DNA from 2 places in the Paenibacillus sp. sptzw28 genome. Region 1 is predicted to be linked to the other one. Evidence: predicted binding sites of a transcription regulator. Region 1 holds the regulator's gene; the other holds the start of a gene.

Region 1 (15,097 bases):
CTTCAGGCTGCGGTAAATCGACGTTCCTGCGCAGCCTGAACCGGATGAATGACACGATCGGCGGTGTTAAAACGTCAGGCGAGATTTGGCTTGATGGGGATAACATAAACGAAGCAGGTGTGGATGTAGTCCTGCTCCGTCAGAAAATCGGTATGGTCTGGCAGCGCCCGAACCCTTTTCATAAATCGATCTATGAGAATATTGCCTTCGGGCCCAGATATCATGGGGTCCGCAACAAGAAGGAGCTCGATGACATTGTCGAGGACTGTCTTCGCAAGTCGGCGCTGTGGGACGAGACGAAGGATCGTCTGCACCAATCGGCGCTGGCGCTCTCCGGCGGCCAGCAGCAGAGGCTTTGTATTGCGCGTTCAATCGCAGTAAGGCCGAAGGTGATTTTGATGGACGAACCGGCGTCTGCACTCGATCCGGTCTCCACTTCCAAGGTGGAGGAGCTGATCTCCGAGCTGAAGCGGGAATACTGCATCATTATCGTCACGCACAATATGCATCAAGCCGCCCGGGTTTCGGATAAGACCGCCTTTTTCTATATGGGTAAGGTGGTTGAATTTGATGAGACACACAAATTATTCACCAATCCGTCGGAGAAAGCGACTGATGATTATATATCCGGCCGTTTCGGTTAGAAGTGCGAAGAGTTAATTTATTGCATAATGAAGGAGTGTAGCCGGGTGATCAGACGCAAAGAGTTTGACGATGGACTGGATCAACTGAAGACGAAGCTGATTGACATGGGAAACCGTGTGGAAACTGTGCTTGGAGAAGCGATGGAAGCGCTGAATACGGTCGACGTGGCAAAAGCCAAGGCAATCATCGCCAAGGATATAGAGCTGAACCGGCTCGAAGAAAGCATCGATGATCTCGGCGCTCGGATGATTGCGACGCAGCAGCCGGTTGCCAAGGATTTAAGACGGATTCTGACTGCGTTTAAGATGGCCAGCGATCTGGAGCGAATGGGCGACCTGTCGGTCGATATCGCCAAAGTCGTGGTTCGCCTGGAGGGTCAGACCCTCATTAAGCCGTTGGTCGATTTGCCGCGCATGGCCGAAATTTCGCAGCTTATGATATACGAATCCATACAATCGTATGTCCAGGAGAACGTGGATCTTGCTTACAAAATGGCTAAGGACGACGATCAGGTCGACGCCTTGTACAGTCAGGTAATTAATGACTTGTTCACCTTGATGGTCGACAATCCGAAGACAATCTCGCAGGCGAGCTTGATCAGCTTCGTCGGGCGTTATATTGAACGCATTGCCGATCATGCGACAAACATTGGTGAAAGTGTGGTTTACCTCGTAACCGGCAAACGGCCGGATTTGAATATGTAATACAAGATGATGCGATGACCTGCTGCAGAAGCGGGTCTTTTTCTTTGTGCGTTTTCTTTTCTTCTTCGCACACGGTTGTTTTCTTGCTGATATCGGGAAGGATAACGGATATTATTCGTCGAAATTACTTATTGAACTTGGCTAATTTCAGGAGGGTTGGATAAAGTGAAGATCATTATCATTAAAGCCCGTATGACCCACACCGAAGCGGACGGTTATGTCGGAGGCGTTGAGTTCGAGGCGGAGGGCCACGCGAGTGCATATGAGATAACGCTGCAAAGCAAGAAAGGAAAGGACTGGTCATATGCGCTGCTGTTCCGGGATGCTTCGGGCAAAGAAGAAGATATCTTTGCGGTGGAACAGCTGATCGAAGAGGATGACGAGCTGTTTGACCGGCTTGTAAAAGCTGCCAAAGACGCATTGTACGCAAATTAGAACCGAAATGGATGCAAACATGAAAACCGGCCGCGGATGTGGGCTGGTTTTTTTACGTTTATTTAACACTTCGTCTACTCTCTCTTCACAAACAATTGGTACAATCAGACTATTCAATAGTCAAATCGTTCCAACCAAAGAGGGATAATTGTGGACGAAATCGGTTATGGTCTGCTGGACCGCACGATGATTCACCGTATAACGGAGCGTTGGCACCAAGGGGGAATCGGTGTCATCATTCTTCATTTGACTGTTCAGCGCGCTTTTGTCATGGACGCGTTACAGTCATGGGCTTCCGGTCAGCCCCTCATTTGGCGGTATCGGATGGAGAACGATTATTTCTTCTTCCTGCAGCGTGAGAAAGCCGGCGAACGATTGGACATGCTGGTTGATAAAGCAACCGAAACGCTTCGAGAAAGGCTAATAGAAGGACAAGCGGCTGTCTCCGGCGGCGGACGAAACGAGCCGTACTTCGTCATCGGAAGCGCATTCTCCTTCCCATCCGGTATGGGGCGCTCAGCGGAGGCGATGATCTACCATGCGATTAAACACGCATTAACCGCCGTCATGCGCCACGGGCTTAAGCAAGAACCTATACCAGCGCCAGAACTCAAGGACGGCCGCGGTGCCAATGGGGAGCAAGAGCTTGGCGATCTTGGTTCATCATATTCGATAGGGTCGCTCGCCAAGGCAATTCCGGTTTTTAGATCGGTAGCCCGCGTGTCTGAAGTCGCGAATATGTTCGAGACGAATCCGCATCTTCAAGGCGCTGTGATCGTCAGTCAAGAGCGGCCTGTAGGCCTCGTGATGAAGGAAAAAATGCATCAGATGCTTGCTGGACAATTCGGCCTTCCGCTTTATTGGAATCGATCGATTGAGAAGATCATGGATGAAGACGCGCTTGTCGTCGACGCCGGTTTGCCAGTGGAGCAGGTGGCGCAAATGGCGATGACTAGGGATATATCGCGGCTGTATGATATTGTGACGATAACTCGCGATGGAAAGCTTCTCGGTGCGGCATCGATTCGGTCCATACTCGAGAGTATGACGAATTTGCGGACGGAGGAGGCCCGCACCGCCAATCCGTTAACCGGATTGCCCGGCAATGTTGTCATCCATCGCGAAATGAAACGGCGTATTGATACCGGTAAGCCATTTTCCATCATTTACGCCGACTTGGATTATTTTAAATGGTTCAACGATTGTTTCGGATTCAGCCAAGGTGATGCGCTGATCCGTTATTTGGCGGAGGTACTGCTTGAAGTCAGAAGTGCTTCGGACGATAAGAACGATTTTATCGGACATATCGGCGGCGACGATTTTATCGTGCTGTCAGACGCAATTGAACCCGCGGAGCTGTGCGGGCAGTTCATCGAGCGCTTTGAAAGCGGAGTGAATCGTTATTACGGCGGCGTAGATGTCTCTAATGTGGTGGACCGAAGCGGAAACCGGGTTGAGCAGAATGGTGTCAGCTTATCGTTGTCTTTGCTTATCTGGGACGGTATTCGTCCTATCACGCCTGCGGTTGTTTCGCAGGCAGCCGCCCGCTTGAAGAAGCAGGCCAAAGCAATTAAGGGCAGCGCATTTATAATGGAGAACGTCTTTGAAATGCATCCGGGAGAGGGACGATTGTGAACGTGAAACGATATACCGGTATAGCCGCAGCCGATTATACCAATAGCCTGTGCGGCAATGAAAGCGGACCGACGGGAATCATTTATCTGGCCTGGCATGGTAAGGCTAAGGAAAGGGAGGAAATTAGGAAGCTGATTCGCACCGATTGGAGGCGGTTTGCCGAACAGGCTATCGCCGATCAAAGCAGCGCCGGCATGAAGGGACTGACGGGGATGTGGATGCAGGAGGATCTGTACGTTTGTCTTCCTATGCCTCATGTGCCTGCGGAGCTGCTTGAAGAGATCCTGTTTGAGCTCGGAAGCCGCTTCAAAAGAGAATGGGAGCGCCGATTTATCCATTCCGTCCTTGGCGGCGAGATTGCAGAGCTGAAGCTTCATGCAGGGGTTTCCTTCCTGAACGGAGGGGAACCCGAGGAAAGCCGCTGGTATGAAGGCGTCAAGCGCGCACTGATCCATGGACAAGCGGCAAGCGCCACCGAGCGGAGTCTGCAGCGACTCGCATTCGGGCAATTGATTCAGGGCAGGACCATTTCCTCAGTCTATCAGCCGATCGTTTCGTTGAAGTGCGGGAAGGTGTACGGCTATGAAGCCCTTTCCCGATTCCTTGACAAACGCTGGTTTGACGGGCCTCAGGAGCTGTTTGCTTTTGCCGCCGAGGAAGGAATGACATACGCATTGGACCGGCTTGCGCGGGAGCGGGCAATAGAAGGCAGTATGGGACTTGGCAGCAATCAGAAGCTGTTCATTAATATTACCGCGCATATTATGAATGACCCGTCGTTTACGCCGGGACAGACGCTTCTACTGCTTGAGCGTTTCGGTTTGGCGCCGCATAATGTCGTCTTTGAGATTACGGAACGCAGCTCGTTCGAGGATTTCGGCGCCGCCAAGATGCTGCTCGATCATTACCGCAACCAGGGGTATCAGATCGCCATCGACGATGCCGGAGCCGGCTACTCTTCGCTGCAATCGATCGTTGAAATTAAGCCGGATTTTATTAAGATCGACCGGTCGCTTATCCAGGACATTCACCGCGATCCCATGAAGCAGCAGATCGTCCAGACATTTACCGAGTTTGCAGCGAAAATGGATATTTCACTCGTCGCCGAAGGTATCGAGGAGGAAGAGGAGCTCCATCATGTGAAAGCGATGGGCGTCGGTTTCGCGCAGGGTTACCTTCTCGGCAGGCCGCAGCCTGTAATCGGGTAACGGACTAATCCGGATTTGAATCGCGGGGCGTGGGGAATAAATTGTTGTGCGAGAACGGGATTAACAAATTGGCTGGCTTTGATATTGCTTTTGGAAATATTCACCTGTATTTTCGGGCGCTGGTTGATATATGCAACCAGCTTTTTGGCTTTTCGTCTTAGTTCATTGTTCCGCGGGTTCACTCAAATGTTATGGTGTCACCGCTATCAGGATGATTTTATTGACAATTACATTTGTGCGGCTGGGAAGCCGGGCATTATGGGAAAGCCGGTCCGCTTTATGATATGATAGATTGAAGGAAATTCAAGGTGAGGTGTGCCTTTCGGATGGATAAATGGATATTGATCGATGGAAACAGTATTGCCAACAGGGCATTTTATGCGATGCCTCCTCTGACGAATTCAGCCGGCCTGCATACAAATGCGGTTTACGGTTTTACAACCATGCTGCTCAAGCTTCTTGAAGAGGAAAAGCCCACGCATATGCTCGTTGCTTTCGATGCGGGCAAGGTGACGTTCCGGCATGAAGGATACGGCGATTACAAGGGCGGGCGCGCCAAAACGCCGCCAGAGCTGTCCGAGCAGTTCCCGGTCATCAAGGAAATGCTGAAATCGTTCGGCATAGCGCAGTTCGAGCTGCCGGGATACGAAGCCGATGATATTATCGGAACGCTGACAAGAATGGCGGATGAGCAGGAAGTCGAGACAATCGTCGTTTCCGGCGATAAAGATATGCTGCAGCTTGCTTCGAATCATGTGACGATTGCATTGACCCGCAAAGGGGTAAGTGAGGTTGAACGGTTCGACCCGGATGAAATCCGCGGGAAGTACGGTCTTACACCGCAGCAAATTATCGATTTGAAAGGCTTGATGGGAGACGCGTCCGACAACATACCCGGCATACCCGGAGTAGGCGAGAAGACCGCGCTCAAGCTGCTTCACGAATATGGCACTGTAGAAGAAGTGCTTGCCCACACGGCTGATCTTAAGGGGAAAATGAAAGAGAAGGTCGAAGCCCATCAAGAAGATGCGAGGATGAGCAAGAAGCTGGCAACCATATTCCGTGAGGTGCCCCTCGAAAATAAAGAAGAACAGCTGGTTTACTCCGGTTACGATAAAGCGATGCTCGCGGAAACGTTCAGAAAGCTGGAGTTCAAGTCGCTTATTGAGCGGCTCGACCTCCCTGAAGCCGGCGCCGGAGCAGAAGGCGGCGTCGCCCCGGAGGCTTCGTATGATATTGTCTTTGCCGGTGATTTGACCGCTGCGGCGCTTAACGATCTGCTGTCGCGAGCGGAGAGCGTTTACATTGAAGCATACGGAGAGAATCCGCATCAGGCACAGCTTCTCGGCCTTGCAGTGCCGTCGGGTGACCGTGTTCTTGTTGTCCCATACGATGAATTGATGGACCGGGCGGGAGAGCCGGTGCGCAACTGGCTTGCGGACAGCAATGCCCCGAAGCGGGGCTATGATCTGCATAAGGCGGATCTGGCTCTCGCCTGGCTTGGGATTGAGTTGTGCGGCACGACATTCGACGTCCTGCTCGCGGCTTATTTGCTTGATCCGACAGAGTCGAATCAGACGCTTTCATTTCTTATGCACCGCTACAACCTGCCTCTTGTTCAGCCGGATGAAGCGGTTTACGGCAAGGGAGCAAAATTCAAGGTTCCAGACAATGCGACGCTTTGCAGCCATCTGGCCGCGAAGGCGGACGCTGTCCGCAAGCTCGTACCGCTTCAGCAGCGGGACCTTGAGAGCGGCGGCATGGACAAGCTCTATTACGAGCTTGAACAGCCGCTGGCCATCGTGCTCGCCGGGATGGAAAAGCAGGGCATCAAGGTTAATAAAGGGACCTTGGAAGAGCTTGGCGCTGAGCTTGAGCTCGGCATTTCACGGTACAAAAGCGATATTTATACCCATGCAGGAATGGAGTTCAATATCGGTTCGCCGAAGCAGCTTGGCGAGGTTCTGTTTGAGAAGCTTGGCCTTCCAGCCATGAAAAAGACGAAAACAGGCTATTCGACCGATGCGGATGTGCTGGAGAAGCTCGAGCCTTACCATGAAATCATAAAATTGATCCTTCATTACAGGCAGCTTACCAAGCTTCAGTCCACCTACGTCGAGGGTCTGCTTAAAGAGATCAACCGAGATACCGGAAAGGTTCATACGTATTACCGCCAGACGATCGCCGCAACCGGACGCCTTTCGAGCCAATTCCCGAATCTGCAAAATATTCCGATCAGGCTTGAAGAAGGACGCCGGATACGCAAAGCATTCGTTCCTTCCGAACCGGACTGGATGATATTGGCGGCCGACTATTCGCAAATCGAGCTGCGCGTGCTTGCGCACATTTCCGGGGATGAGAAGCTCAAGGAAGCTTTCATTCAAGATATGGATATCCACACAAAAACGGCAATGGACGTATTCGGCGTCAAAGCGGAGGAGGTCGACGGCAACATGCGCCGCTCGGCCAAAGCGGTTAACTTTGGAATCGTCTATGGAATCAGTGACTTCGGGCTGTCGAACAACTTGAACATTACCCGGAAAGATGCCGCTAAATTCATTGAGCAATATTTTGAAGTATTCCGGGGAGTGCGTGGATATATGGACAATATTGTCATGCAGGCGCGCCGTGACGGCTATGTGACGACTTTGCTCGAGCGCAGAAGGTATTTGCCGGAAATTAAAGCGTCCAACTTTAATTTACGCTCTTTCGCCGAACGGACTGCAATGAACACTCCGATTCAAGGTACTGCCGCTGATATTATCAAGCTCGCGATGGTGAAGATGAATGAACAGCTTCAGGAACGCAAGCTTCGCAGCCGAATGCTGCTGCAGGTACATGACGAATTGGTTTTCGAAGTGCCCCAGGATGAGCTGGAGCTAATGAAGAAGCTCGTTCCCGAAGTAATGGAGAGCGCGCTTAAGCTGGATGTACCGCTCAAAGCGGATGTCAATTACGGTGTGAATTGGTACGAAGCCAAATAAAGCATCCCTTCCCGTAATAGGTTATAATAGGGGATGGTTGCTGCTAAGAAGTAAGCTGCAGCTGTCGGAATTTCTGTGCAGCCGCTGTTCTGCAGATGGATCGCATAGATACCGACCCTTTAGTGGAGGTGAATAATGGATGCCTGAATTGCCGGAGGTTGAGACCGTTCGGCGGACGCTGAACCAGCTCGTGGCAGGTAAACGGATCGAGCGCGTTACCGTTACCCTTCCGAGAATTATTCAGCGGCCACAGGAACCGCTTGAATTTGCTGGAATGCTTGCCGGCCGTACAATCGGTTCGGTCGAACGCCGAGGGAAATTCATTCGCATATTGCTGGACGGGCTTGTTCTAGTTTCACATTTACGAATGGAAGGACGTTACGGCGTGTACCGGCAGGACGAGCCGGTAGAGCATCATACGCATGTGCGGTTTCACTTCGACGACGGTACGGAACTGCGATATAAGGATGTGCGGCAGTTCGGCACGATGCATCTTTTCGCCCCGGGCGAGGAGCTCTTGCTGCCGCCGCTCAGCAAGCTTGGAATCGAGCCGCTTGACGATTCGTTCACGCTCAAGGCTTTCAAGAACACGCTGGCCAAGCGGACGACGAAAATAAAACCGTTGCTGCTGAACCAGGAATATGTGGTTGGACTTGGCAATATCTATGTCGATGAGGCGCTGTACGCCGCCGGCATTCATCCGGAGCGGGAAGCTAATACGCTGGTGTCCGCCGAATGGTCCAGGCTGTATGAGGCGGTTCGGGCAACGCTCGGACGTGCTGTTGAAGCTGGAGGCTCATCCATTAAATCATATGTTAACGGACAAGGCGAGATGGGAATGTTTCAGCATGAACTGCTCGTCTACGGCCGCAAGAACGAACCGTGCAGCAGGTGCGGCAGGTTTATCGAGAAATTCGTGGTAGGCGGCAGAGGGACTCATATTTGCACCGCATGCCAGCCGCTGCCCAAGAAGAAGTCGGCCAAGCCTGTCCGTAAATAATGCACGAGTATGAGTAAATCGCATATGATGTACCATTCATGTTTCATGGGCTAATGCACACACGTCTCCTTGACTGAAAGCCTCTTTCCGGCTTTCTTGAGCGATCAACGGCAAACGGAGCGCTTAGTCCAGTTAATGGAGGGACATCGTATGCTTGAACACCTTCTGGCACTACTGCTGCTTGCTGTCGCCGTGAGCTTGGATGGTTTCGGTGTCGGGGTGACTTACGGCTTGCGGCGCATCCGGATTCCTGTGGTTTCGGTGGTTATTATCGCATTCTGTTCCGGATTTGTAGTCTGGTCAGCGATGCAAATCGGCACTGTGCTGAGCGGCTATATGTCACCTGCTACGGCCAAACGAATCGGAGCTTATCTGCTTGTGCTATTAGGCGGCTGGGCTATCTTTCAGTATTGGCGCAGCCGGTCTCAATCGGACCGAGGCGAGCAGGATCACAGTGACCCGGCGCCCGAAACCGGGTCGAAGACGGTGATGACCTCGGATGGGAATATTATGCTCACGACCCCCGTTATCGTTTTTGAATGGAAACGGCTCGGTCTTGTTATCCAAATACTGCGAAGGCCGCAAATCGCGGACGTCGACAGCTCGGGCATCATTTCCGCATCTGAAGCAGTGCTGCTCGGTTTTGCATTGTCGCTTGACAGCTTTGGGGCAGGGCTTGGTGCGGCGATGCTTGGTTTCTCTCCCCTGATGACCGCCTTTGTCATTTCATCGGCAAGCGGATTGTTTTTGCTGGGCGGCATGCGTCTGGGGCTGCGGTTCGCGGCATGGCGGGGAATGCAGACATTATCGGTTTTGCCGGGAATTATGCTAATTGTGATTGGAATCATGAGATTGCTGTAGGCAATACTACAAAGTGAGTGTCCGCATACCGCGGATGCGGTATTATGAGGTGAAACAATGAGACTTGGATTAACGGGCGGCATTGCAAGCGGGAAAAGCACCGTGTCCGCAATGCTTGCCGCGCGCGGCGCCAAGATCGTCGATGCCGACCAAGTGGCGCGGGAGGTCGTTCTTCCCGGGGAGCCTGCGCTTGAGAGCATCGTTTCTGTTTTTGGACAGGCTGTCTTGAATGCCGATGGGACAATGAACAGAAGCGAGCTTGGACGTCTCGTCTTCGGCGACCGCGAGAGGCTTGACAAGCTGGAATCAATTTTGCATCCGGCAATCCGGGTGAGAATGTGGAAGCAGATGGATGCGTACTTGGAAGAGGATCCCGACCGGCTGGTCGTTGCAGATATTCCGCTTCTATATGAAACGGGACAGGCCTCGCTTTATGACGGCGTTATGGTTGTATACATACCAAGGGCTCTGCAGATGGAGCGGCTTATGGTTCGTAACGCTTTGAGTGCCGATCAGGCTAAGCAGCGCATAGATTTGCAGATGGATATCGAAGAGAAGAAGCGGCTTGCGGATTTCATAATCGACAACAGCGGTACACTTGAAGATACCAAGGGCCAAATTGCGCAGTTTTGGCGGGATCAAGGCTTGCCATGAGCAAAATATTCCGCAAACGCGTGCTGCTCGTCCTTCTTTTTACTGTTATCGTGCTGCTTTTCCTCAATTCCGACTGGATAAACCGCTGGATGTATCCGATTGAGTATAAGCCGGATATTCGCATCAGCGCACAGAACTACAACCTTGATCCGTATTTGGTTGCGGCGATTATCCGAGTGGAGACGAATTACAGCGCAAACGCTGTTTCCAAGAAAGGCGCACTCGGCATTATGCAGCTCATGCCGGATACGGCGGAGTGGATTGTCAAGCAGGGCCGCTTTACAAATGTGACGACGGATACGCTCGCCAGTCGGGCTGATATAAGCATCGAGATAGGGGCATGGTATTTGAATTCGCTTCACCAGCAGTTCGATGGCAATATGGTTGCCGTTATCGCCGCATATAATGCCGGTCCCGGTACGGTAAACCGCTGGATGGCCGATGGGGTGTGGGACGGCCGTTTCGAGACGGTGGATAAACTGCCCTATGGCGAGACCCGGCACTATGTACAGCGAGTCATTTATTATTATAATAAATACAAGAAATTATATCCGGTATTTTAGGACGGAATAAGAAGAAAGCCTTGGCCGGCTACCGGTAAAGGCAGCGACCAAAGCTTCCGTTATGAAGCCACGTCATTATTTGAACTGTCCAGCGATGGATTGCTCTGCGATTTGTACCAGTTTACGGGTGATGTAACCCCCGAGGGAGCCGGCGTCACGCGTAGCCATGTTACCGTAGTAACCGTCTTGCGGGATGGAGATACCCAGCTCTTGCGCGACCTCAAATTTCATTTGGTCAAGCGCAGCATTGGCTTGTGGTACAACCAGTTGATTGCTGTTACGATTTTGACCCATTGTTTTTCACCTCCTCACGGTTGGTAACTGTATTATGTGCGAAATCGCAAGTTTCATAACAGGTAACGATTGGTAAACCGTCGTTCAAAGATGGAGGCTTAGAATCGATGAAATGTCCGTATTGCGACTTTGCAGGGACGAAAGTGCTGGATTCCAGACCCGCCAACGAAAATAAATCGATACGGCGACGCCGCGAATGTGAGAAATGCACCCGGCGTTTTACAACGTTCGAGATGGTGGAGGAAACGCCCCTGATCGTCATAAAGAAAGATGGCAGCCGCGAGGAATTCAGCCGTGACAAAATACTGCGCGGACTAATCCGGGCCTGCGAAAAAAGGCCTGTGCCTGTCGAGATGCTCGAAGTTATTGTGTCTGAAGTAGAGAAAGAACTCCGAACGACCGCTCAAGCCGAGGTGGAAAGTCGGGAAATCGGCGAGCTTGTAATGGCCCAGCTGTATCCGGTCGATGAAGTGGCTTACGTGCGTTTTGCATCCGTTTACCGCCAATTTAAAGACATCGACATGTTTATGAAAGAGCTAAGCAGCCTGCTTTCGAAACAATAGCGGCACATAGTATTGACACTATTGCCGCTTCTGTGTTACGATCTTTCTTGTCGCGATAAAGCATGGGGCCTTAGCTCAGCTGGGAGCACCATCTGGTTGGTTACACACCCAAAAAATGATTCAAAAAGTAAGGGCAATTTAGCACGGGGGCTTAGCTCAGCTGGGAGAGCGCTTGCATGGCATGCAAGAGGTCAGCGGTTCGATCCCGCTAGTCTCCACCAATACTAAAATCAATCCACCTCATATTAAGGTGGATTTTTTATATTGCTGGAGCCCATAGTGGGAGCGATTGAACAATCATCATCGAAAGTACATCAAGTGGAGAAGCACGGCGTCTGAAGGAAGCCCCTAGGTGGGCGAACCCCAGGGGTTCAGTCCACGTGGACGTATTGGATGAATTGGCTACGTTGTTCCATTCTGTTCATCATTAACTGTATTGATGATTCATGCGTTTATTAGGATGTACTGATAATCCTAAGAGAATCGCCTTTACATATCTTTCCTTCACGTTCTACTGAACAAACAATTCCCCTTAATTTTTGAGCTGCAGGCACAAATTCGCGGTGAAGGCCTGCTTGATTATAAATGTACTCAATTACCTTACCAGGTCCTAAGCAAGGAAGGTTCTCTCCTTCGCAAATAAGTCCTGTTCCATCCGGGAAAATTAATCGAGCACCGGTCGAAAGCTCAGTTAACTTCGTTATCCCCCTTATCATTATGTTAGCTCCTAGCCATTCTGGCTTGATTGATGGAAGCCCCATATGTTCAGCAATGCGTTGGCAGTCTTCGTATGAAACGATACTTATTTGTCGTCGGTTTGCAATCATCGTACCCCGCAGGTAAATTTTTTGCCGAGAGTCCGCGGGACGGAGAATTCCATAATGACGATCCTCCGGAATGCCGCCAATTTCCACGTTGATGCTGGGTACCTCTTGTGTAACAAAGGTCACTTATTGTGATAGAAGTTTGAACGATGTTAGGTTTGTTTTTTATTAATGGCTTTAATAACAACAAAAATATCCTTATAGAACCGCTCTATCCTGTTAATTTTGAATCCTTCCTGCTTTACCAATTCAATCGTATCGCGGTTTAAATGGCATCCGTCACATAATCGTTTCCAAAGTGGCGTCATCCATTCTTGAAGTGGACCAAGAACCGGGTGTTTAACTTTTACATGCTCGAACATTAACATTTGTCCATCCGGCTTACAAACCCGACGTATTTCTTCCAATGCTTTACGTGACGTAGGAATCGTACAAAAGACCAAAGTACACACGACACAGTCAAAGCTATCGTCTGGAAATGGTAAACTCTCCGCCCTTGCAGATATCACCTCAATTGGGATTTGGGCATTTTCTAATCTTACTAACGATCGCTGTCTCATAAGAGGATCTGGTTCGATTGCGGTGACCTTTTTCGCATGTTCATAAAAAGGAAAGTTTAATCCTGTCCCTGATCCGATCTCCAACACGATTCCGTTCGCATTCTGAAGTAATTGTTTTCGAATATGTTCAAATCGTCTTCGCTCAAGCGGCTTCATTATAATATCATAAGCTTCAGGAAACCATTTTCCCAATACCATTCACCCCAAAGTAATAACAAACTATAACAAACTGTTTGATGCCTGTTTTGTGGCAGGGACTCGTTATGCGATAATTCTTCTATTCTTTTTCTCCTCTTCATCCATTGATTTCAATATTGGGCATCTTTAATATTTTAACGCAGTTAAGCGCACTTGTATTGCTGCCCTTTATTGAGGGCGACGCACTGCTCATAATTGCTTTATTCGGGGGAGAAGAACATAATTATATAGGGGTACAAGGATATCTCTTGTTTGTTATTCGCACATCCCTTTTCCTATGGTTTATTTTGGAATGTGCTCGTTTTTCCTTTGACTACCCTAATCCGAATATAAGCACCCGTATACGAAAAACTCAAAAGGAGCATAACTAGATGAAATCCTGGTCAAACATTAAGGAAATGACAAAATCGAAGCACGAGATTCCCAAAAATCTCCGGATTTCACGCTGGTCTTTTCTGATTGCCATATTCGTAATCGGAGCTCTGCTTGCTTCACTACCTGAGATGTTAACGGTTGGTGCAAGCTGGTTTATACCCGCCATCTCATTTATGCTTCTTGTTCCACTAATCTATACTGTCGCAAGGGGCCATCATGTATTCACTCGTATATTGACCTTTATCATTCTTGGGATTGTGACATCGGGGCTCATCAGCAGTGTTATTTTTCTAATCGACACGTTGTTTACTCATAAAGCTGTAGCTTCGAGTTTATTTCGGGATGCGGTTCTATTATGGGTAGCTAATGTCATTGTTTTTACAGTTTGGTATTGGGAAGTAGATCAAGGAGGGCCAGTCTCTCGCCACACCGGGCAAAGCCAATCACCGGATTTTCTTTTCCCACAAATAGCGGCAGGCTTGACAAATTGGAAACCGGGCTTTTTTGATTATTTATTTCTGGCGTTTAATACAAATACTGCTTTCAGCCCAACTGATACGTCGGTTATGTCGCGACGTGCAAAACTGCTAATGATGACACAAGCTTCCATTTCGCTAGTCATTCTTGCTGTATTAGCTGCCCGTGCCGTAAACATCGTATGAAACCGGCTGATGGATTTATACCGGAAATCCGTAAAACGGTTGTCCTCAATGCTCCGATTGAAAAAGTATGGAAAGCTGTAGCTGCTTCGGAAGGTATTGCCGCATGGTGGATGGCTAATACTTTTAAACCTATCGTGGGCAGTGAATTCATCCTTCATGCAGGGCATTTCGCTGATTCCCCATGTAAAGTGACAGAACTCGATCCACCGAATCGTGTTGGCATTGACTGGGGAGATGACTGGCACCGTCAAATATGTAGAGGCTTAAGTTCACTGCGCCTGCATTAAAGCACGATGTATTTCAGGCAATCGCCGACCCTACCCGCCGAAGGCTGATTAAATTGCTTGCCGACAAGGAAATGCCGATTGCTGCAATAACGGAATGTTTCCCGCTTACGCGCACAGCTGTCAACAAGCATCTGCATATTCGATCTGATGCGGGACTTTTCAGCAGTCAGAAGGTCGGACGGGAAACGCGGTACAAGCTTCAGCCAGAGCCCCTGGTGGAAATAAAACAATGGCTAACCTTTTTTGAAAAATATTGGGATGAAAAGTAAGAACCGGGATGCGTATTATTATGCTCTCGGTTTTTTCATTGTACGCCCGGCATGGGCGTATCTCTACGGTGAAAACCCGGAATGGGGCTGGCAAGCGCCTCCGCGGAATAAATTGCTGACGCTCACAGATGAGTGGAATGATTAGGTAAAAGTTAGTAATAAGGAAATGGTATTCCTTAAGAAAGCGTTTATGATACAATACGAAAAGTCAGACGAAGCCAACTAAGACAATATGGCTTGAATATATGATGATTTTTAAAAGCTATTACACTAATGAGGAGGAAATTAAAAGAATGGAACAACGTGAACAGTGGGGGACCAGGGTAGGCTTCATACTGGCTGCAGTCGGCTCGGCGGTCGGGTTAGGAAATATCTG
Region 2 (15,097 bases), 300 kb from region 1:
CACCGCCAAAGGAATCATCAAGCTTGCGACCGTCTTTGAAACAGCGAAGTACCCAGCAACCGTCTTAGCGACTTACCACGCTCGTGACTACCGCGACGCTCTAAACCGAATGGCTCGGTACAAACAACTGTGCCCCCCTGAAAGCTTACGTATCACCGAGGAGGGCGAGCACTGTACAATCGAACTGGAATGGCTGTATACCGAGCAACCCGGTCCGCCGATGCTGGTTGGTATCACGCTGGCATATCTTCTGGAGCTTGGGCGCCGGGGCACAGGTCAACCTTTGACGGCGCGGTTCGTCGAATTTTCGCATTCAATGGGCGATGTACAGGCCCTTGAAGCTTACTTCGGCTGCTGTATCCGGATTGGTGCAAAATATAACCGGTTGACGCTACATCGAAGAGATCTGGACCGCCCCTTTGTCTCGTACAACGAAGAGTTGCTGGAGATCCTTACTCTCGTTCTAGACCGATCGTTGGATGAACAACAGCGCAGCCCCTCAATAACCGAGATGGTCAAATGGACCATGAAACGTAGCCTCACAGGAGGGCGTCCCGACATTCAGGCTGTCTCGAAGGAGTTGGGTATGAGCGCTCGTACCTTGCAGCGCCGGCTTACTGACGAAAACACGAGCTTCAAGCATCTGTTGACACAAGCTAGACATGAGCAGGCACGAGAGTACTTGGCAGACCCCTCGCTCGATATTAAAGAAGTGGCTTTCTTGATTGGATATAAAGACCAGAACTCGTTCTACCGCGCCTTCCGCCTTTGGGAAGGTGATACTCCTTCAAATTGGCGTACAAAGAGCTAGTATTTGCTGAGCTTTATTATTTGGCGTGTTAAACAAGAACTTTGGCGCAATATGCTAGTTACTGAACAATCCAGACAAGGTAATATAATCACTATCCGGAGCACAAGACTGTTTTAAAAATGACTACTAATTTAAGGAGAAATGTATTTTGGATATGGGATTAAACAATAAAACAGCTTTAGTTACAGGATCAACGAAAGGTATAGGTAAAGCAATTGCCATTGAACTTGCCAAAGAAGGTGTTAATGTACTGATTAATGGACGAAATGATGAAGAGGTAGAACGAACTGTAAATGAAATTAAGTTAAATTTCCCGGCTACCTCTCCTCAAAATGCTACAGCCGATATTGTGGATATTGGGCAAAGAGAAGCTTTATTTGAAAAATACCCCAATATTGATATTTTAATTAATAACATGGGTATTTATGAAATTATGCAATATGAGGACGTTGACGATGAAGTATGGGAAAAATACTTCCATACTAATGTTCTTGCTGCAAATGGATTATCTAAATTTTATTTACCCAAAATGTTAAAAAATAATTATGGCCGCATTATCTTTATTGCGAGTGAAGAAGCAATTATGCCTTCAGGACTAATGCCTCAGTATAGTATGACAAAATCAATGCTATTATCATTGTCAAAAAGCTTATCTAAATTAACAAAAGGAACAGAAGTTACAGTCAATACGATCATGCCAGGACCAACACTCTCTGAAAATGTTCATCAAATAATTGAGGGTATGTACCCTAATGAAGGTATGACTTTTTCAGAAAAAGAGAAAGAATTTATGACTACAAACCTACCTCAATCTGAAATACAGCGATTTATCAAGCCTATTGAAATAGGTAGACTAACTGCATTTGTATGTAGTCCTTATGCATCCGCATTTAAAGGTTCTCCAATCCGTATGGATGGGGGAATGGTACCGACTATTTTTTAACATTTTTTAATTATCGGGCAAGGACTTTTTCAAATTCGCTTGATGAGCCTGGGACCGTCAGGCCAGAGTCGGCAAGCAGGCTGATGATATTTAAGCCTGCGGCCGGCTCTGGCCTCTTCTCTAATCAGTGCCCCGCGAACGCAAGCGGGGCTTCATTCTCCCTATTATGAAACTTGGTGCTGACTGGTCTGTATAAGGAATCGAAAGGCATCGAGTTGACGCCAGATGAGACGGGAGGCAGCATGCTCTCCGCTTGCATCAACATAAGCTATTCGAGCACAACCGGTTCATGGTCCAGTTAGATATCGGAGGGATGCCATATACTAAGGTTGCGAAGGCAATCGAATTGTTGGCTGCCAAAGTTTCACCCGTCGTGCGACGGGAGCTTTCACGTTATCACTTTTCAAAAATTCCGACACCACACGATATCATACTCATCGCGTTTCCTGCAGCTTGCGTCTTACCTAAACAGGTAGGTAAGATCATGAGGAAGATTACGTTTATAGAGAATAAAATGAAAGAGAAAGCAATGCCAAAGCAACCTGTATCACGGTGCCTTAGATACATTGCTTTACCACAGAATTTTTGTGAATAAAAAAAACCACGATACCAAATCGTGGTTTTTTTATTATATTCTAATCTAATTGATGAGCTTCAACGTCCTAGGAGCACTTGCTGTATCCGCAGCTGCTGCATGTTTTGCAGCCTTCTAGATTAAGCAGCGAAGCTGAGCCGCACGATGGGCATAAATCCCGGGATGCAGCCGCCGCTTCATACGGGTTTTCACTTGCCGCCGCATGCTCAGAGGACGATGAAACCTCAGGGCTGACAGATCCTTGAAGGTATATAGAAGTTCCAACTGTATCCGACTGTCCTTCTGATTTTACGTCGCCCTGTGTATGCATATCAAGCGCTTTTGCCACGGCATCCGCTATGGATTCAACGCGATTAACACCGAACCCGATTGCCCCGGAGCCGCCGATTCCTTTCAAATGCTTGATCAGAAGCTTTACCTTGTTACCGTGGTCGCCGTAACGAAGAAATAAAGAACAGACCCGGCCCAGCGCTTCCGCCATTGCGAATACATCCGATCCGGCCTTGCCGACATTGAGAAAGATTTCGCCCGGCGAGCCGTTCAAATCGTTGATCGTAATATATGCCATGCCAAACGGCGAATTGATCTTATAGGTCGCGCCGCGCAGCACCTGCGGGCGGCTCTTATAGGCCTTGTCGACAACCGGCTCCGGCTGAGTGGCGGCGCCGGTCAAGCCGACCACATGTCCATCGCCGGGATTGACGTTTATTTCTATATCTACTTTCGCGGCGTTGGCGGTTTCATCCGCCTTGTCTGCCTTTTCAACCTTCTCCGTCTTCACCGCTGCATCCGCTTTTGCTTCCCCTTTATCCGCGTTCAGAACCTGAACATCCCGGCTGCCGTCGCGGTAAATCGTCACGCCTTTACAGCCAAGCTCAAAGGCCAGCTCATAAAGTCGTTTGGTGGCCTCCACGGTGAAGTCGTTCGGGCAGTTTGCCGTCTTCGAGATTGAGCTGTCCACCCATCGTTGGATAGCCGCCTGTACACGGATGTGATCCTCGGCCGACAGGCTCATCGAGGTTACGAAATAATCCGGCAGCTCCTCGCCGGGGTGCGCATCTTTCCAAGCTTGAGCAATCGGCACATACTGCTTGTCGTACCCGAGACGGCTCTGCCGGAAATATTCAAAGGCAAAGTACGGCTCTATACCCGTCGACGTCCCGACCATCGTCCCCGTGCTCCCTGTCGGCGCCTGCGTGATGACCGTGACGTTGCGCATTCCTCGATTCATAATGGCTTCGCCCACCTCCGGAAACGCCGCGATCATGCTGCGCATGAATCCGCTCTCCAAGTATTTGACCGCCTCGAAGGCCGGGAACGAGCCCTTCTCAGCAGCAATTTCCGTGGACGCCAGATAAGATTCCCTCGCCATAAAGCCGTACAGCTTATCGAGAAACTTGAGTGATTCCGGGCTTCCGTAACGGATGCCCAGCTTGATCATCAGCTCGGCAAGCCCCATCGTTCCGAGCCCGACGCGCCGCTCCTTCTTCTGATTCCGCTCATTTTCCGCAAAATGATACGGCGTCGCGTCAATAACGTTATCGAGAAAACGGACCGACCACCGCGTCACCTTCGACAGCTCATCCCAGTCCACATCATGGCTTGCTTCATCGTAAAACTTCGATAAATTTACCGCCGACAGGTTGCAGACGCCCCATGCGGGCAGGCCCTGTTCACCGCAAGGATTAGTACTGATGACTGGGTTAAAATACCAGCTGTTGGACATCTCATTGTAGCGCTCCATGAATACGACGCCCGGCTCGGCGGACTTCCACGCAGACTCGATGATTGTGTGCCAGATTTCCCGCGCAGGGACGGTTTTGTACAAGATCACTCTCTTGCCTAAACGACGCCACTGCTCGATATCTCCGTTCCAAAGCTCATTATATTCGGGGTCCTTCGTGTCCGGAAACACAAGCTCCCAATCCAGATCTTCCTTCACAGCTTGCATGAAATCATTGCTTACGCATACGGAGAGGTTCGCGTTGGTGACTTGTCCCATTGTCTGCTTCACCGTAATAAAGTCAAGCACATCCGGGTGCCAGTCGTTAATCATCAGCATGAGCGCGCCTCTTCTGGAGCCGCCCTGCTCAATCAGGCCGGTCGTGTAGCTGAACAACCCGCCCCATGATACCGCCCCGCTGGAGGAGCCGTTCACCCCGGCAACTATAGCCCGGCGCGGACGAAGCGAAGAGAGATTGATGCCGACCCCGCCGCCTCGCGCCATAATTTCGGTCATCTCCGTCAATGTCTTCATAATCCCGCCTCTGCTGTCCTGCGGAGAAGGGATCACATAGCAGTTGAACAGCGTCAGCTCATCGCTTGCCCCTGCGCCCGCCGCAATACGCCCGCCCGGAACCAGCTTCCAATCATCCAGCACATATCGAAACCGCTCCTGCCATATTTTCCGCAGCTCATCGGTTTCTTCTACTGTTGCAATGGCTGAGGCGAGCCTCTCCCACATCTCGGCCGGTGTCTTCTCCACGGTGAGCGTCAGCTTCTCGATAGAAGACTGGACAATTTCACCGCTTCGAAGCCGAACCGTCACTTCATCGCCTTCCCGCGCGGTCACCTCACCGACTGCCTTAGTCGGAAATTTCGGATCGTCCTTCGTCAGCACAAGTACAATATCTCCGACTTTCGTGCTGCTCGTCTCTGCATTCTTCCACGCATACCGGTCCAAAAATATTTTCTCGCTAAGCCCTTCCAGAGTTCCCGCTTGCTTCGTCCCCATTCTTAAGCCAACCTCCAATCCGCTCACTAATTCTGATTACCACTGTCACAGAAGATGTAAACACTATATATTGTGTAATAAATACAATACAGCACACTAGATATTGATTCAATGATGCTATTACGCCAAAAACTGAAGCCATGTCCCTATTCCCGCTCCGATCTTCTATTTTCTGCTTCCTGCGCATTTTTTACCAACATTTCAGAAAAAAAGACCAAAGAGAGTTTTTTTCGCATCGGTTCTCTTATGAATTACGGCGACCAAGGCCATACTATGGACAATAAATCCATTCCCTGCCTTGGAAGGAGTTCCTCCATGACGCAACCGACGAACTATCCGATGAAAGGAGAACACCCGCCCGGCAGCGGCTCCGCCTCGGCCAACCGGAAGCTTCACCCCAACGCCCACCTGCAGTTTGACCGTACATGGTTCCATAACCTGCAGGAGCGCATAGACCGCAACGGTCCGTGGGACGACTGGACGATGTACCAGCTCGCGGTAGAAGCCGAGCAGACCAAGCTTATCGGCAGCTTCGACGATCTTCAGTGCATGCGCAGCCTGCCGGCGCTGGAGCCGATGCCGCACCAGATTAGCACCGCGCGCAAAGTGCTTCACGAGATGAGCGGGCGCGCCATTCTTGCCGATGAAGTTGGGCTTGGCAAGACGATTGAAGCGGGTCTCGTTCTCAAAGAATATCTGGTTAGGGGTCTTGTCCGCCGTGCGCTTATTCTCGTTCCCGCATCGCTTGTTCTGCAGTGGGTGCGCGAGCTGAACCAGAAGTTCGGCATTCCGGCCATCGCCCAGAAAAGGGAGCATACCTGGCAGTACGACGTCGTCGTCGCATCGATCGATACGGCCAAGCGCGACCCGCACAAGGATATTTTGCTAAGCTACGACTACGATATGCTCATTATCGACGAGGCGCACAAGCTGAAAAACAAAAAGACGAGCAACTACCAATTCGTGAATCTGCTGCGCAAAAAATATTGCCTGCTCCTAACCGCCACGCCGGTTCAAAACGATATGGACGAGCTCTACAACCTGATAACGCTCCTGAAGCCCGGACAGCTCGGCGGTCAGGGCGATTTCGCTTCCAACTTTGTTGTCGATAAACGGATTCCCAAGAATGAGGGCCAGCTCCAGGAGACACTCTCTACCGTGATGATCCGCAACCGCCGGGGAGACGGAGGGATACAATTTACCAAACGCATCGTGAAAAACATACCGCTGGCTCTTTCGCCCGAGGAGCAGGCGCTTTACGACGGAGTTACAAGCTTCGTACGTGAGCGTTATGACGAGAGCGGCGGCGATTTGACAAGCATGCTCTCTCTGGTTACCCTCCAGCGCGAGGTGTGCAGCAGCCGCGACGCCGTGTTTCTGACGCTTGTTAATATGTTTAAGAAGACATCCGAGGACTCGCCCCTCCGCGCGAAAATATGGGGCCTCGTCGAGGTGATCCGCGGCATACAAGCGAATACGAAAGCAGAGAAAGCAATAGAGCTGATACGCGAGATGAATGATAAAGTAATCGTCTTCACAGAGTACCGGGCCACTCAGGAATATTTGCTTCAATACTTCCGTTCGCACAATTTGGTCGCCGTCCCGTATCGCGGAGGCATGAATCGGGGTAAGAAAGATTGGATGATGGATTTGTTCCGCGGCCGCGCTCAGGTCCTTATAGCGACTGAAGCGGGCGGTGAAGGCATCAACCTTCAGTTCTGCCACAACATTATCAACTTCGATCTGCCTTGGAATCCGATGCGGGTTGAACAAAGAATCGGCCGGGTGCACCGGCTCGGACAGACAAGCGATGTGAAGATCTTTAACCTTTGTACGCTCGGCACGATTGAAGAGCACATTGTGAGCCTGCTTCATGAGAAAATCAACCTCTTTGAGCTGGTAATCGGCGAGCTTGACCATATTCTCGAACGATTCGACAAGAAGGAATCGCTCGAGCAGAAGCTTGCGCGCGTGATGCTTGAAGCAGGTAACTCTACTGAGCTGCGCAAGCAAATTGATGATCTGGGCAATTCGCTCAGCCGTATCCGAAGCGAAGTTGAATCGGAGGAACCTGAAGGCATGAAGGCTATCGGGGCGATTATAAACGCCGTAGGGCAAACCGTGGAGGTGAGACCTTGAACGAACGACAAGTGCATAAATTTGTGCAGCGGTATCTGGAAACCACGAACTGCCATATCATCGAGAAATCGCCTGCGCATTTTCTCGTGAAGTTGTCCCCTAGGGCTGACCGCGACCTGACCAATCGACCCTATTACTGGAGCTTTGTAGACCGCACTGGAGCGGAACCGGAAACGATGTCCATGCTGCTCGTAACGGACAAGCTGAAATACGATGAACGGTTGGCGGCAGGTGAAACGGACGGCACCCAGGCTTCAGCAGGCGGGGGCAATCCCGGAAGCATAGCTCCAGCGGCGCTCGGAGCTGCCGGGGGCGTCGCCGCCGCTGCCGATGCCGCGCTGGGTCGTTCGTTCGGTTTCGTTCATGGCAAATTGAACGCCGTCGGCCGCGTCCCCCGGGAAGACCTCTACTTCGGCTCACGCAGACTTGAGCAGCTGTTCGAGTCTTCCAAGCTGGGCGGAAGCTATGTCTGCCTCTTTCAGGAACCGGAGAAGCGCAGCGCTCATCCGCTTCAGTCCACGGCATATACAGCTTGGCTTGGAGTGAATATGAAAGTTGAATTCGTTTGCGATATGAAGCGCGAGGAAATCCATTCCTTCGGCGTGTCGCTGGCGACCGGCCAATGCGTCGAACGATTCTACGACTCGTTAACTCAGTGCCGTATGACGCCGAAATTGCCGCCCAACATCCATACCGCAAAAAACGCCCTCTCGCTCAATAAAGCGGCAACAATCGCCGAGCAAACGCTTGAGAGGAAGCTTAGGACATACGATTATTCATGGGCGCAAGCGGCAGCAGCACGCCTCGCGGATGAGCTGGCGACCATCCGGCATTACTATGAACCGCTGATTTCATCGCTGGAAGATGAGAACCGCACTCTGATCATCGAGCAATTCGAGCGCCGGCAGGAGGAAATACGCTGGCAGTATGAACCGCGCGTGACGGCTTCCGCCATAAACTGCGGTATCTTTTATTTGGAAGGTATCGGATAGCGATAAAGCGACACGAACAATAATTTCGCACGTTGGTTCGCATCGATACGGCAAAATTAGAACGGACTTGTCCGCTTAATCGCGACAGGTTCTTACACCCTTTTCGGAGCATCTTCGTTACAATGGCGTTACGACAACAATAAGAAGAAGAAGGTGAGAAGCCTTATGCGCAAATGGGTTCCGCTATATGCGGCTGTGCTGTTATTGCTCGCCGGCAGTCAGGTTTCAGCCGCAGCCGGGACAAGCCCGGCAATCCCTCAGGAATTGAAATCGAAACTTGAGATACACGTTCAGTCTTGGATCGAGATGCTGTCCGCACAGCCTCAGTTCCAGACGTGGAAGAAAGCAGCGCCGGTTATTGTGCCGATCGGTCCCGGTCAGCATGGTTGGTTGGTTTCATTGTCGGTTGACCGTAAGCCGGTCGGCTATATGATTGTTAACGCATTGGAGAATGGAGGCTTCTCACTCGGGGAATATGGGGTAGGAAGTCACCCGGCCTTTGATCCGAATACTCTGTACCAGTCGCTGGTACGGCAGGGCTTATTCGATACTTATTCAGACGCGCTGAAGAAACCGCTCAAGCTGGAGCGGTTATATGTTCACCCTTTGCTGGCGGTATGGAAATGGTCGGCGCCTGACGGGCAGATCCGTTATTTGGACGCGTGGTCTGGTGAAGCGCTGCCAATTAACAATGAGTTATGGGAGCGCCAGCTGACTAAGCAATCCTTTGGGCCGACACAGTCTACAAGCGGTGAAGAGGAAACAAAGCTTTCCTCATCCCATCTCAATAAAGCTTTCGACCCGTATGAAAGGATGCCATGGTTGACTAAGTCCCCGCTCACTCATACACAGCTGAGCCGTCTCCCCGAGCTTCTTGACAGCAAAGCGGAAATTCGGTTTACGGCCGAGCTCTACGATGGGACCGTGCTGTTCGTTTGGCCGACAATCGGCTATCACCGGTGGAATAATCAAACCGACTATGTTGCGTTCGAGCAAGACCAAGGCGGTACCCGTTTCGTGCCGTTCAATACGATCTCCGGGGGCGGACGCTTCTACCGCTAAGCGCAGATCCGATTATCGTTGTCTCCGTCCCCGGGTTCGCCACCATAAAGCAACCCCGAAAGGCGCAATACCGAACCATCTCGTCAGCCAGGGCTCTTTAGCCGCCTTGGCTGTTTCGCGTTTTTGCTTTCTGACCTCCTGAGGCATCTCCATGAAATTGACAAACCGCTCCGTCATGTATTTAACCCATTCATCGCCCTTCTCAGCCATCCGAAGCTTCCCCCTTTCTCCATTGCCTGTAACCCGCTCTTAATCAGTGTCCCCGGAATTATTTTTGTTCAAACATGAATGAGTTTCCTTGGTGCAAGCAACGATAAAGAGAAGAATGTTCAGACGGAGGGATATTGCAGATGTTCTATCGTTTACCCGCAGGGAATCGTTATTATTGTTCAGCTCTGCTAATATTCGCTTGTATTGCAATCAGCGGGGCCGGCAGTTCTCCCATACATGCTTCCCCAAATGACGTATCGGTTTCGTCTTTTCATAAGCTGAACGCAACAACGGCTCCCCTTGATTACAAGAGGTCGCTGCCTGCGTCTGATGTCATCATAGATGTAGGACACGGGGGCATAGACGGCGGTTCCCATCATAACGAGCTTCTTGAGAAGGATATCAATCTTGCGATTGGCAAGAAACTGTATCTTCTGCTTAACAGCAAAGGAATCAGCTCGATTCTTAACCGTAACAGCGATTATGCACTGAGCGATGACAACCGCTGGGCCCGGACCCGTTCAAGACATCAACGCGACTTGTCGCAGCGCGGCGGGTTGCCTGACGAAATTCAGACCCAGGTTCTGGTTAGCCTTCATGTCAACTGGGCGAAGGACGAGAAGCACCGCGGTCCGCTCGTCCTTCATCAGCAGGAAGGGGAAAGCGCGCTGCTTGCCTTCCTGATCCAAGATGCACTGAACCGTCAGCAGCATATATTTCGTTTGCCGAAAGTAGGAAAACCGTATTACTTGCTCAATGTCGTGAAACAGCCGTCAGTCATTGTCGAGATAGGTTTTATAAGTAATGAAGGGGACAGGCAGATGATGACCGATCCCCGTAAACAGCTTGAAATTGCCGACGCCATCGCTTCCGGGGTGAGAAATTACATTCTGCTCCGTTGAAGCCGCGGCCGAAATACTACAACAAAAAAGGAAAGCCGGTTCGGCTTTCCTCTGTCATGTGTATGGTTGGTGCGGTCGAGAGGACTCGAACCTCCACGGCTGTTACACCACTAGAACCTGAATCTAGCGCGTCTGCCAATTCCGCCACGACCGCACATTTAGCGTCAAAATCATTTAGAAAGTGATTTTGTGCTCAATATCCAATACTATACCGTTTTGATCGCTATAAGTCAATATTAAATTTATCCATTACTAATCAATAACAAAATAATCGAGAAAAGACCTGTGCAAATATTGATAAGATATAGAAATGAAACGACCTGAACAGGCTTCATGCCGGTTTTCAGCAGCACGTAGTGCGCCTGGGAAGCATCGGCCTTGTACACCGGAACACCCTTTATAAGACGGCTTATAACGACGCGGACATTGTCAAGGATCGGCACGCTTAGCGCTAAGACCGGGATAAATAACGAAATAACCGTCGCCTGTTTGAAGGCCCCGTCAAGTGCGATGACCGCCAGGATAAAGCCAAGGAAGGTCGCCCCCGCATCACCCATAAACACCTTGGCGGGCGGTTTGTTGAACTTCAGATACCCGAGCGCTGCGCCAACCAGTATTGTCGCCATCATCGCGGATTCGGTCTGGCCCATAACAAGTGCGACGACGAGCAGCGTTCCGCCCGATATCGCAGAGAGGCCGCTTGCAAGGCCGTCTATGCCGTCTGTGAAATTAATGACGGTAGTTACGCCGAATATCCAGAGCACCGTGAAGAGAAACTGCAGCGCTTCGGGAAGCGCGTAATAACTGCCTGTTATCGGATTCTCGAACCCGCTGAACACAATGCCCGAAGCATAAACAAGTACGGCGGCGCCCATCTGCACAACAAACTTCGGCAGCGCAGGAAACTCCTTGCCGTGCGTTTTGTACCAATCGTCGACGAGGCCGATTACAAGAATCAATAAGCCTCCTCCAAGGATTGCACCCGATTTCGCCCAGTTATCGTGCACAAAAATCAAGTACAAGACGACAAATGCCGCAAAGATCGCAATACCTGCCGTCAATGGGATCGGCTCCCGATGAATCTTTCGTTCATTGCTGGACTGGGGCTTGTCTACAAAACCTATTTTAAGCGCCAGCGTCCGAAGCGGCGGAATAAGTACTATGACAATAACAATTGCGGAGATAAACGCTGCTATATAACTCATACATCCTCCTTGTAAACGGGTTTGAGGTTCCGTACGTCCTGCGTCCTGTGAATTCAATAAAAAGCCGCAACTATTGGAAATTATAATCATGTAAAAGCTTAATTGCAATGCCTGGCGCTCGCTGAACGACAAAGAGGCCCCGGCATCTAAGCCGGGAGCCCAGTAAGCAAAGCGAACTCGCGCGTTAATTAAAATTTCTACAGAATTATCGTCCATATACCTTCAGGTTAGCGTATTCGGCGATGAGCGGCGACATTTGGCGGAAGCCGAGCTTCCCTTCGGCCAGAGGCGGACCGAACGATCTGTCGTTGTCCTCCCATGAGAATATCGGCAGGTCGTTTATCTGGAGGCCGATCCGCCGTCCGAGCTTTACGATGAGGAGCTTGTATGATTCAGCCGAATCGGATACGTCCGGGATCGGATCGCCGCCCTGCGCCACAAGATGAAACCCATGACTTTTGCGCAAATTGCAGGTGTGAAACTGCCGTTCCTCTGTCCACCGCCTGCGAAAATACGACATATGAAACGCATTCATATCGCCCGAATGATACTGCCCGTACTCACCGGTTCTCAGAGACAGCCCCGAGTCAAACAAATCCTGCCCGCCTATCCCCGCCGCAGCGAAGAACAACATGGCCAGACCGGGTTCCTGGAGAGCCCTGAACTCCCACTCGATCGCCAGATCTGAAGGGAAGGTCTCGGAACACCAGAATACGAAATTGGACATGCCTTCTTCTCCCGGCCGAAGTTTGCTCTCAAGCCGCATTCGGCCAAGCGGAAACGAAACCGCTGCATCTCCTTCCATTCGGAACGAACTAACATCCTCGGGACATGCGAGCGGGTTATTATAAATGAGCGTCCACCCTTCCCCTTCTAGGCTCATCCGTTTTCCTCCACTTCGCCTGTAATGATAATGAATAATTGCACAACGGATTTCCCCTTAGGTTAGCCCTGCCTTTCCGCCGCCGCGGGTATCGCAGCAAGGTCATCCTGCTCCAGCCGTTCGGGGATGAAGCCCCCTATCAATTCAAGGCTTATAATCGTATTTAGCGACCACTGCGCCGCCTCATTTGTATTTATCCAAGGTATCTCCTTAAGGGGAGCCATATAGCGCCGATCTGCAGCCTCTTCCTGTAAATTGATCCGGGCATATGCGTTTTCCAGCAGAATCGACCATACCAGCTCGGCCGTCCGCTTATCGTTCTTGTAATAAGCTCCAAATGCGGCAATTCCAGTTGAAAGAACGGGGTGGTGGAAGCTGTCGTGGCTGATCGCTCCGCCGGTCGCCTTCTCCTTCTCTTCCCGGGGCAAATTATAGAACACGCCGAATTCGGCCAGCATATCCTCCCACTCCGGGTCCCTCAGCATCATTGCAAGCTCAAACCACACCTGTGGACCGCCCATGCAGATTGCCAAATGCCGTCCCCAATTGTCATCTCCCATCGGTGAGAGCTTGCCGCTTGTTGGGTCGTAACCATAAGTTGGCCCCGATAATAGCCTGAACCGCGCCCTCTTGATGCAGTCCAGGCCAACCAGTATTTTGTCGCGGTAAACCTTGTCTTCGAAGCGCTCCCAACGCGTCATCCAGTTCGAGCTGAAAGCCGCCCAATCGGGACCTACACGAATATGAGTCGGGTGCTCGTCTTTGGGAAAATAAGCCCGCATCGGATCGATATTTACCGTTGTGAAGTCCGAGTCCTTGACCTCATCCATGATATCGCCGATTCTCTCGTCGGCCGTCAAATAATAATAGTACCGGTGAAGCCCCGCCATTCCGATGCGCGCCTCCTTGCAGCCGCAGCCCCAATGGACCACGTTATGCCGGGAGCCCAGTCCCGCATATTCGCCGAAATGATAGACGTCCACCTCGCTCGTGTGCCGGGTCATCGCTTCAGCCAAACGGAAGATATCCGCTCGGCCGGAACGCAGGAACATGTACCACAGCCACATATTCGGTGCAAGCTCCGTATTTTGCCATGCACAGCCGCCCAAATCGTAGTTCCATACGTGTCGGACCGGGTCGTAACTGTGCATAAAGTCGCCGTAATCCCAGAAGCCGTACCAGTCCCTCTGCTCTACCTCGCTTTGGTAAAAGGCGATAATGCCTTCCAGCCTATCTTCCAAATAGGCTTTTACCGGTGTGTTCCTCTCGGGCAGGCTCCAGTATCCGAATGCCCGCGTCTTATAATAATGCTCCGGTTCGCAAACAAGGAGGGCCGGCTCCTGCGTCCGCCGCACCATTTCGTTCAGTGCGTCTAAATCCGGCGTTCGGGGCTCGCACCAAATACTGATCTCGCTGGTGTTAGCGACGCCATAAGGTGTCGCACGCATTTCCACCGCGCCTTCATAGGCCGATTCCACATGCGTCAACGTATCGTAATGGCGCATGTCCATCGCCTGGCAGTCCGGCGACCAGAACCACACTGTCAGATCCGCCTGATTCTGTGCCGCACCTGTGATATTAATGGATGCGGGATGCTTCTGCCAGAAATTCCTTAGACCGGCGGCAAGACCTCCTCCTTCGCCGCCCACATAACCGAGGCCGCCCGCTCTGCGTCCCGAAGCGGCCTTCAGCCAGCAGCATTCCTGCTTCGTACGCTTGGAGACCCGGAACTGCCCCGATGATTCCTGTACGAGCTTGAAATCGTCCCATACTGCCGATTCCTCCAGCAGACTGAGAAACGAAGAGTCCTCATCCCGGTTAAAGGCCACCTTCCCGCCGTCTGCCTGCCGGGTATGGAGATCGGAATACCGGCCCTTAGTTCTCCGCGTTTGCAGCGATTTGGGTGATTCCGTGAAAAAACCATCGTCCCCGGCAAACCGTACGTGACGGTTGTACAAGCTCCCCCTCATCGGAACGGTAAAGGCGATCCCGACTCCCTTGATAAAATCCTCATGCGGATTGCCGTCATAGAATAGCGTGTGAACGGCCTTGATCCGCCCTTCTCCCGCATAGAAATACAGACGCAGCGAGAAAGGCAGCCATTCCGCCCCGGAGCCTTCCGAAGCAGCATGTCTCCCGTCGAATTTGATTACACTGCGCACCGGACCGCTCTGCTCGACCTTGACAGAGTGAATCCTGCTCCGAAAAGAGGTTTCCTTAAGCGTCCTGCCTCCGCTGGTTATGAACTGCTCCTCCTTGACGGCGACGAGCCGGCCGCCGCTGCAGATCTCGGTGCCGCCGCAGGTTATAGCGGCAATGAGATCAGCGCCTTGCTTATTAAGCGTGCACACAATACGTCCCGTATCGACGACTATCTGATATGCGGTCTCCACGACGGAAACAGGTGCAGCACTCTGCGCAGGGTCGCCCTTGGATAGGCGGTAATCGGATGCACCGGCTTCCGGACAAACCGCCGCATGGGCCGACCATTTGACGCTGCCGTCAGGCCAATAAGCCGCGGGCCAGCTCTGCAGCGGAACAGCGGCGCCCGAGCCGCTTATCATTGTAAGCGAATCGCTCCGCTGCAGCACGCCTTCCTCCCATGGCACTCCCCAGGTGAT

What was found. Region 1 encodes NrdR, which represses ribonucleotide reductase genes. Its sites were predicted from a motif close to AACACNATATATNGTGTT; they were not measured.
Region 2: the regulator NrdR is predicted to act here: its motif matches at 5,143-5,160, upstream of KZ483_RS11925 (adenosylcobalamin-dependent ribonucleoside-diphosphate reductase).

Annotation. Positions count from the first base shown of each region.
Region 1 is NZ_CP080545.1:2,363,608-2,378,704, forward strand. It holds gene pstB (phosphate ABC transporter ATP-binding protein PstB) at 1-644, shown strand, start outside; gene phoU (phosphate signaling complex protein PhoU) at 690-1,349, shown strand; gene KZ483_RS10385 (hypothetical protein) at 1,515-1,784, shown strand; gene KZ483_RS10390 (GGDEF domain-containing protein) at 1,935-3,419, shown strand; gene KZ483_RS10395 (EAL domain-containing protein) at 3,416-4,627, shown strand; gene polA (DNA polymerase I) at 4,954-7,611, shown strand; gene mutM (DNA-formamidopyrimidine glycosylase) at 7,751-8,611, shown strand; gene KZ483_RS10410 (MntP/YtaF family protein) at 8,762-9,472, shown strand; gene coaE (dephospho-CoA kinase) at 9,530-10,126, shown strand; gene KZ483_RS10420 (lytic transglycosylase domain-containing protein) at 10,123-10,689, shown strand; gene KZ483_RS10425 (alpha/beta-type small acid-soluble spore protein) at 10,765-10,983, opposite strand; gene nrdR (transcriptional regulator NrdR) at 11,091-11,546, shown strand; tRNA gene KZ483_RS10435 (tRNA-Ala) at 11,692-11,767, shown strand; gene KZ483_RS10440 (MOSC domain-containing protein) at 12,002-12,460, opposite strand; gene KZ483_RS10445 (class I SAM-dependent methyltransferase) at 12,523-13,128, opposite strand; gene KZ483_RS10450 (DUF1345 domain-containing protein) at 13,500-14,165, shown strand; partial or broken gene KZ483_RS10455 (SRPBCC domain-containing protein) at 14,162-14,410, shown strand; partial or broken gene KZ483_RS10460 (ArsR/SmtB family transcription factor) at 14,443-14,721, shown strand; gene KZ483_RS10465 (hypothetical protein) at 14,711-14,866, shown strand; gene KZ483_RS10470 (sodium-dependent transporter) at 15,015-15,097, shown strand, end outside.
Region 2 is NZ_CP080545.1:2,667,802-2,682,898, reverse strand. It holds gene KZ483_RS11935 (helix-turn-helix domain-containing protein) at 1-811, shown strand, start outside; gene KZ483_RS11930 (SDR family NAD(P)-dependent oxidoreductase) at 960-1,754, shown strand; gene KZ483_RS28480 (hypothetical protein) at 1,928-2,056, shown strand; gene KZ483_RS11925 (adenosylcobalamin-dependent ribonucleoside-diphosphate reductase) at 2,417-5,083, opposite strand; gene KZ483_RS11920 (DEAD/DEAH box helicase) at 5,423-7,222, shown strand; gene KZ483_RS11915 (YqhG family protein) at 7,219-8,214, shown strand; gene KZ483_RS11910 (hypothetical protein) at 8,380-9,276, shown strand; gene KZ483_RS11905 (YqzE family protein) at 9,289-9,486, opposite strand; gene KZ483_RS11900 (N-acetylmuramoyl-L-alanine amidase family protein) at 9,627-10,388, shown strand; tRNA gene KZ483_RS11895 (tRNA-Leu) at 10,456-10,542, opposite strand; gene KZ483_RS11890 (MraY family glycosyltransferase) at 10,631-11,593, opposite strand; gene KZ483_RS11885 (DUF1961 family protein) at 11,799-12,476, opposite strand; gene KZ483_RS11880 (exo-rhamnogalacturonan lyase family protein) at 12,539-15,097, opposite strand, start outside.